One region of the Micromonospora sp. NPDC048063 genome, then DNA from elsewhere that is predicted to be linked to it. Evidence: riboswitches for the same ligand, from Rfam matches in the RefSeq annotation. Region 1 holds a riboswitch; the other holds the start of a gene.
What was found. Region 1 has a riboswitch for S-adenosylmethionine ahead of ACGFZ2_RS16185 (ABC transporter substrate-binding protein). Riboswitches for the same ligand answer to the same signal wherever they lie in the genome.

Region 1 (4,090 bases):
ACACGTTGACGGTCAACGGGCCGCCCGGCTGCTCGCAGACCAACGGCACCGACGTCAGCATCGGCGACAACACCACGGTGGAAAGCTCGATCACCATCAGCGGGTGCTCCGGCAACGCCTCCGCCACCAGCACCGTCGCCGTGAACATCGTCCACACCTACATCGGTGACCTCGTCGTCAGCCTCGTCGCCCCCGACGGCACCGCCTACACCCTGCACAACCGCAGCGGCGGCTCGACCGACAACATCAACCAGACCTACACCGTCAACCTCTCCAGCGAGGCCGCCAACGGCACCTGGAAGCTGCGGGTGCAGGACGCCGCCTCCGGCGACACCGGCTACCTCAACACCTGGACGCTCAACCTGGTCGGCGGGACGCCCCCGGGCTGCACCGGCACGAACGGCACCGACGTCAGCATCGGCGACAACACCACGGTGGAAAGCTCGATCACCATCAGCGGCTGCTCCGGCAACGCCTCCACCGCAAGCACCGTCGCCGTGAACATCGTCCACACCTACATCGGTGACCTCGTCGTCACCCTCATCGCCCCCGACGGCACCGCCTACACCCTGCACAACCGCACCGGCGGCTCGACCGACAACATCAACCAGACCTACACCGTCAACCTCTCCTCCGAGGCCCGTAACGGCACCTGGAAGCTGCGGGTGCAGGACGCCGCCTCCGGCGACACCGGCTACCTCAACACCTGGACGCTGACGCTCTAGCGGCAACGGCGCCACCAGCGCACCCCCACACCGGGACCCCGGCTGAACCTCGGGATCTAGCGGTCCTCGCAACACCCAGACCTTCTGGGAGTTGCGAGGACCGTGTCCGTTTCTGCTGGACTCAAGGCGAAGTTCTTCGAAGACGCTGCGCGAGCAGACCGGGTTCGCCGACCACCTCGCCCGCCGCGCCACCGACCCCCGGCTACACCGTCCGGCAGCACCCGCGGCACGTGGGCGGCGCGATCGAGGAGTGACCGCCCGGAACCGAGCCCGCCGGTTCGGCCCCGGGTTCGGCGTGGGTTCGCCACCGGGCTCGGCGTCGGGGTCAGCCTCAATTCGCCGCCGGTCGCCGCCTGGGTCGGCAGCGTCTCCGCTCGCGCCGGGCGGCGCCACGTGAGGGTGGTCATAGCGGCTGGACGCGCCACCACGGGGGGCTGCTAGCCTCGTCGGCAGGTCATGAGCGCCAGCGTCAAGCCCCGGCTCGCTGGCCGGCAACCCTCGTCCGCGCAGGGGTGCCCCGGGTGAAGACCAGGCACCGGAGCAGCTCCGGTGCAAGCGTGGCCTGGTTCCCAGGTCAGCAACGACCGAGGAGAGCCATGTCCTTCCGCATCTGCGTACCGACGGTCCGCGCCGCGGCCCCGACGCCGCCCCTGACCCGGCGCCGCCACGTCGACATGATGCGGGTCTGCAGCGCCTCGTGTCGCCCCGGCGACCCGCGCTAGCCACGCACCAGACCCCCTTCCCAGGACCACCCCAGCGGTACGCCCACCGGGCGCACCGCCGGCGACGCACGCCCGTGCCCGCCGTCGGAGACCCCTTTCGGAGACACCTGTGCGATTCCTTCCCGCCCTCACCCGCGCCGCCGCCCTCGGCGTCGCCGCCGTCCTCGCCGCCACCGCCCTGACCGCCTGCGGCGACGACGCGTCCGAGGCGACCGACAACCCGTACAACCTGCTCCAGCCGGGTGTGCTGCGCACCGGCACGCTCACCGACGCCCCGCCGAACGTCTACCTCAAGGACGGCAAGTTCACCGGCTTCGACAACGACCTGCTCACCGCGGTCGCCGCGAAGGTCGGCCTGAAGGTCGAGTTCGTCGGGACGGACTTCTCCGCGCTGCTCTCGCAGGTCAACAACCGCAAGTTCGACGTCGGCAGCTCCTCGATCACCATCACCGAGGCCCGCAAGAAGACCGTCGACTTCGGCAACGGCTACGATTTCGGCCACTTCGGGCTCGACGTGCCGGCCAATTCGTCGATCACCGGTTTCGACCAGCTCGCCGGCAAGCGGGTCGTGGTCGTGCAGGGCACCGTCCAGGACGACTACGCGACCGGCGAGGGCCTCGACCCGGTCCGGGTGCCCGACTACAACGGCGCGATCAACCAGCTCAAGGCCGGCACCGCCGACGCCTGGATCGCCCCCGCCGAGATCGGCGACAAGTCGGCCGCCGACAGCAACGGCAAGATCAAGGTGGCGGGGAAGCTGCTCAGCCCGGCCCCGACGGCGTACGCGTTCGCCAAGGGCAACGACAAGCTGCGCGAGGCGCTGAACAAGGGCCTCGACGAGGTGATCGCCGACGGCACGTGGAGCCGCCTGCAGGCCCAGTACTACCCGGGCCGCCCGATCCCCGCCGACTTCAAGCCGGGCAGCGGCACCGTCCCGGTGCCGTCGGCCTCGGCCGCCTCCTGACACGTACGGACGACGAGCGAGCGGGACGGTAGGAGAACACGATGGATCCGTTGAGCACCCTGTGGGAGACCTTCTTCGACTGGGACTCCATGCGCGAGGCGCTGCCCGAGATGCTGACGGTCGGGCTGCCCAACACGCTGATCCTCGCGATCTCCGCCGCCCTGCTCGGCTCGGTGCTGGGCATGGGGCTGGCCGTCGCCGGCATCTCGCGTACCCGATGGTTGCGCTGGCCGGCGCGGGTCTACACCGACGTTTTCCGCGGCCTGCCGGCCGCGGCGACCATCCTGCTCATCGGCGTCGGTCTGGCGCCGCTGGGCATGGAGGTGTGGGGCCCCAACCCGTATCCCCTGGGCATCCTGGCGCTGTCGCTGATCGCGGCGGCCTACATCGGCGAGATCTTCCGCTCCGGCATCCAGTCGGTGGAGGCCGCCCAGCTGGAGGGGGCCCGGGCGCTGGGCCTGTCCTGGGGCGAGGCGATGCGCCTGGTGATCGTGCCGCAGGGCATCCGCCGGGTGCTGCCGGCCTGGGTGAACCAGCTGATCGCGCTGATCAAGGACTCCAGCCTGGTCTACTTCCTCGGCCTGCTGGCCAGCCAGCGGGAGCTGTTCCGGATCGGGCAGGACTACGCGGCGAACACCGGCAACCAGTCGGCGCTGCTGCTGGCCGGCCTGTTCTACCTGGCGCTGACCGTGCCGCTGACCCACGTCGTGAACTGGATCGACCGGCGGCTGCGGCACGGCCGGCAGGCCGCCGCGCCCGCCGACGCCGACGACGACCTCGACCTGGCGCTGCCGGGGGCGGCGGGAGGAAACCAGCGATGAGCATCGACACGACGACCTCGGTGAGCCTGAGCGTCCGCGACGTGCACCTGGCCTTCGGGTCGCACCGGGTGCTGCGCGGCGTGGACCTGGACGTCGCGCGGGGCGCGACGGCCTGCGTGATCGGCCCGTCCGGCTCGGGCAAGTCCACGCTTCTGCGCGCCATCAACCGGCTCATCGAGCCCGATCGGGGCGACGTGCTGCTCGACGGGCGCAGCGTGCTGGGCGACGACCCGGATGCCCTGCGGCAGCGGGTCGGCATGGTCTTCCAGCAGTTCAACCTCTTCCCGCACATGAGCGTGCTGCGCAACATCACCCTCGCGCTGCGCCGGATCAGGAAGCTTGGTGAGGACGAGGCGGCGGCGGTCGCCCGCGACCACCTGGAGCTGGTGGGGCTCGCGGCCAAGGCCGACGCCCGGCCGGCGCACCTGTCGGGCGGGCAGCAGCAGCGGGTCGCGATCGCCCGCGCGCTGGCGTTGCGGCCGCAGGTGATGCTCTTCGACGAGGCGACCTCGGCTCTGGACCCGGAGCTGGTCAAGGGGGTGCTGGGGCTGATGGCCGAGCTGTCCGCCGGCGGCATGACGATGGTGGTGGTCACCCACGAGATGGGCTTCGCCCGCGAGGTCGCCGACACCGTCGCGTTCATGGATCGCGGCGTGGTGCTGGAGGCCGGCGAACCGGCCGCGATCTTCGAGGGGGCGGAGCACCCCCGGCTGCGCCGCTTCCTCTCCCAGGTGCTCTGACCCGCCGCGACGTCCCCACCGAGGAGCACCACCGGCGCCGCCGGGAACTGGGACAACGGGCATGCGGCCGTCTGAGGCGCATCTTCCGTGAATGCACGCGGTCCGGTGCCGAACGAGT
Region 2 (4,090 bases), on a different contig from region 1:
TCCGCCGCACGGTCGAGCTGATCGTGGGGGTCGCGGTCGGCGTTGCCGTCGGCGACTTCCTCATCTACCTGGTCGGCGCCGGGGCGTGGCAGCTCGGCCTCGTGGTGACCGGGTCGATCGTGCTGACCATCTTCGCCGGCGCCAGCGTCTCCATCGTCATCCAGGCGGCGGCCACGGCCGTGCTGATCGTCACGCTGAGCCCGAAGACCGCGAACCTGGAGATCCCCCGGTTCGTCGACGCGTTCGTCGGCGGCGGGATCGCGTTGCTGGTCACCTCGGTCCTGCTGCCGCTCAATCCGCTCCGGGTGATCAACCGGGCCGCCCGGCCGGCGCTCGACCTGCTCGCCGCCCAGCTCGACGGCGCCGCCGACGCCCTCCGCCAACGGGACCGGGACAAGGCCCAACAAGCCCTGGACCGGCTGCGCAACAACCAGGAGGAGCTGTCCACCTTCACCGAGGCGATCGAGGGGGCGAAGGAGACCGCCGTCCTCTCGCCGGCCCGGTGGCACCGGCGGGACGAACTCACCCACTACGCCGAGGCCGCCGACCCGATCGACCGGGCGATGCGCAACGCCGGCACGCTGATCCGGCGCGCGGTCACCCTGATCGAGGACGAGGAGCCCGTGCCGGAGCCGATGCCGGATGCGGCGGCCCACCTCGCCGAGTCGGTACGCCTGCTCAAGCACGAGTTCGCCGTCGGCGAGGAGCCGGAGAAGGCACGGGAGCGGGCGCTGCGCGCGGTGAGCGAGGCCGGCCGGGCGTACGCCGAGGGGGTGGGCTTCTCCGGCAGCGTGGTGATCGCGCAGGTGCGCACCACGGCCAGCGACCTGCTGGTGGCCTCCGGGATCAGCCAGGAGGAGGCGAACCGCCTGGTCCGGAAGTCCTTCGGCGACCAGGACACCCCGAGCGGCCAGGCCGAGCCGGCCGCCGCCCCGAAGCCGCCCACCGCCCCGCCGGTCGGCTGACCCGCCGCCCCGCGGGTCAGCCGTGCGGCGGCGGTCGTTCAGGCCGCCGCGGCGAGCGCGGCGAGCAGCCGGTCCACGTGTTCCGCCGTGCTGCCCAGGCCGACGCTCGCGCGCAGGGCGGTCGGCGGCAGGTCCCGCCGGCCGCTGCGCGCCGCCGCCTCGGCGAGCAGTCGCCGGGCCAGCGGGTGGGCGCAGAAGAGGCCGTCGCGCACCCCGATGTCGTGGTTGCCGGCCAGCTCCGCCGCAACGTCCGCCGAGTCCCGGCCGGCCACCACGAACGACACGATGCCCACCCGCGGCGCGTCCGGCCCGAAGGTGCGCAGCTCCACCACGTGCGGCAGGGCCGCCAGGCCGCGGCGCAGCCGGGCCAGCAGGGCCTGCTCGGCGTCGTGCAGCGCCGCCCGGTCGGCCCCGGCCAGGGCGCCGCAGACCGCCGCGAGGGCGACCGCGCCGAGCAGGTTCGGCGTGCCCGCCTCGTGCCGGGCCGGTCCGGTCGCCCAGCGTACGTCGTGGGTGGCCGCGCCGACGTGACCGGTGGCGCCCCCGCCGGCCAGGTACGGCGGCGCGGCGTCCAGCCAGTCCGCCCGCCCGACGAGCACGCCCGCGCCGAACGGCGCGTACAGCTTGTGGCCGGAGACCGCGAGGTAGTCGACGTCGAGGGCGGCGATGTCCACCGGCGCGTGCGGGGCGAGCTGCGCGGCGTCCACGGCGATCCGGGCCCCGTGCCGCCGGGCCACCCGGGCCAGCTCCGCCACCGGCCAGCGCTCGCCGGTCACGTTGCTCGCCCCGGTCACCGCGACGAGCACGGGCGGGTGGCGGTCGGCGCCGGGGCCGCCCCCCGCGCCCGGCCTGCGCAGCTCGGTGAGGGCGGCGTCCAGCGCCCGGACCGCCTCGGCCGGCTCCCGCGGCACCGGCAGCCGGACCGATCCGCGCGGCCAGGGCAGCAGGTTCGCGTGGTGCTCCCCGCCGAAGGTCACCACCGTGGTGCCGGCGGGCAGCACCCGGGCCAGTAGGTTCAGCGCGTCCGTGGTGTTGCGGGTGAAGAGCACGTGGTCGCCGGCGCGGGCGCCGAAGAAGTCGCCGACGGTCTGCCGGGCGCGCTCGTAGGCGAGGGTGCAGCGCCGGGACAGCGCCCCCGCGCCGCGATGCACGCTGGCGTACCAGGGGAGCAGCTCGGCCACCGCGTCGGCGGCGGCCCGCGCGCACGGCGCGGTGGCCGCGTAGTCCAGGTTGACCTGGCCCGGCACGCCGAGCACGTCGAGCGGCCCGGCGGTCGCAGCCGGCGGCGCGGTCCGCGTCGGGTGCGGCGCGGGCGGGGGTACGAGGGTGACGGTCATCGGCCGACCTCCGGGTCCGGGGACCCCGGGTGGGCACACCGGGCGGGGTCCGCGCTTGCCCGGCACGCGAATCGGGCCGGGCCCGGTCATCACCCGGGGCACCCCACCGCGAACCTCGACGAGGGTTGCCGGCCAGCAAGCCGGGGCTTGACGCTGGCGCTCGTGACCTGCCAGCAGCATAGCGCGCGGATGCGCCCGGTCCAGCCGGCCGGGGGTGACTACGCTGACCGCATGGCCGACACCCCGCCCGGCGCACCCCTGCCGCCGTCGCCGACCGTGCCCGCCGTCCCGCCGTCGGGCGCGGCCGCTCCCCGGATGCCGCTGCGCCGGCTGGGCTGGCGGCGGGCCCTGGTGCTGGCCGGGGTCGTCCTGCTGATCGCCGCCTGCGCGGTGTTCATGGTCTTCACGCTCGGCGAGAGCCTCGGCGTGCAGGCGCTGCTGATCGGCCTGGTCGCGGCGATCCTCCCGGTTCCGGTGCTGGTGGGCTGTTTCCTCTGGCTCGACCGGTACGAACCGGAACCGCTGAAATACTTGATCTTCTGCTTCGCCTGGGGCGCGTTCGTCTCGACCGCCGCCTCGCTGACCGTCAACGAGTTCTCGTCCGGGCTCTTCGACGACTGGGGGCTGCCGACCGCGCTGACGGCGGTGCTGGTCGCGCCGTTCATCGAGGAGCTCACCAAGGCGCTCGGGCCGATCCTGCTGCTGATCTTCCGCCGCCGGGAGATCTCCGGGATCACCGACGCCCTGGTCTACTGCGGGCTCTCCGCGATCGGGTTCGCCATGGTGGAGAACATCCTCTACCTGGGCGGCTACGGCTACGCCACCGGCGTCGAGCGGTACGGCCCGGCGACCGGCACGCAGCAGGTCATCGCGATCTTCATCGTCCGGATCCTGCTCTTCGGCTTCGCCCACCCGCTGTTCACCTCGATGACCGGGGTCGGGCTGGGCATCGCCGCCCGCACCGCCGACCGGCGCGTCCGGGTGCTCGCCCCGATCGCCGGCCTGCTGCTGGCGATGATGCTGCACGGCCTGTGGAACCTGCTGCCCACGCTCACCCAGGCCACCGGCGAGGCGCTGATCATGCTGTACGGCTTCATCGGCGTGATGGTGCCGATCTTCTTCGGCATGGTCGGGCTGGCCGTGTGGCTGCGGGCCTGGGAGGGGCGGCTCACCGAACGCACCCTGCCGGACTACGTCCGGGCCGGCTGGCTGACCCCGCCGGAGGTGGCGGCGCTGAGCAGCCTGGGGCGACGGCACGCGGCCCGGGTGTGGGCCAAGCGGGTGGCCGGGGACGCCGGCGTGCGGGCCATGCGCGGCTACCAGTTCGCGGCGACCCGGCTGGCGCTGCTGCGCGACGGCGCGCTGCGCGGCCTGGACCGCAGGCCGGCGGACCGGGAACGGACGGCGCGGGAGGAACGGGAGCTGCTGGAGGCGATCGCCGCGTACCGGTCGTTCTTCCTGGGGAGGGATCCGCAGGCGCCGGCCGGGATCTGGGACGGGCACCGCTACCACCTGCGGTTCCCGGACGGCTCGCAGCGGCCGGTCGAGGCGCCGGACGAGCCGGTGGTGCCGATCCCGGTGGTGCTCGCCCCGCCGCCCCCGGCCTTTCCCGCCGGCTACGGGGCCCCTGGCTACGGCCCGCCCGGCTGGCCCGGCGCGCGACCCGCGGGTCCCTGGCCGCCCGGTCACCACTGACTCCGGTCCCTGGCCGCCCGGCCACCACTGCCCCGGTCCCCGGCCGGCGGTCACCGCTGGGGCGGCGCCCCTGGGTCGCCCCGTGGTGGTCCG

Region 2: it holds a riboswitch for S-adenosylmethionine, as region 1 does, so the genes downstream of both, ACGFZ2_RS24540 (aminotransferase class V-fold PLP-dependent enzyme) here and ACGFZ2_RS16185 (ABC transporter substrate-binding protein) in region 1, are expected to answer to the same signal.

Annotation. Positions count from the first base shown of each region.
Region 1 is NZ_JBIDBG010000005.1:249,352-253,441, reverse strand. Features, by position in the region: gene ACGFZ2_RS16190 (proprotein convertase P-domain-containing protein) at 1-725, shown strand, start outside; SAM riboswitch class IV at 1,178-1,289, shown strand; gene ACGFZ2_RS16185 (ABC transporter substrate-binding protein) at 1,557-2,411, shown strand; gene ACGFZ2_RS16180 (amino acid ABC transporter permease) at 2,453-3,232, shown strand; gene ACGFZ2_RS16175 (amino acid ABC transporter ATP-binding protein) at 3,229-3,972, shown strand.
Region 2 is NZ_JBIDBG010000011.1:106,035-110,124, forward strand. Features, by position in the region: gene ACGFZ2_RS24535 (aromatic acid exporter family protein) at 1-965, shown strand, start outside; gene ACGFZ2_RS24540 (aminotransferase class V-fold PLP-dependent enzyme) at 1,004-2,302, opposite strand; SAM riboswitch class IV at 2,349-2,470, opposite strand; gene ACGFZ2_RS24545 (PrsW family intramembrane metalloprotease) at 2,534-3,997, shown strand.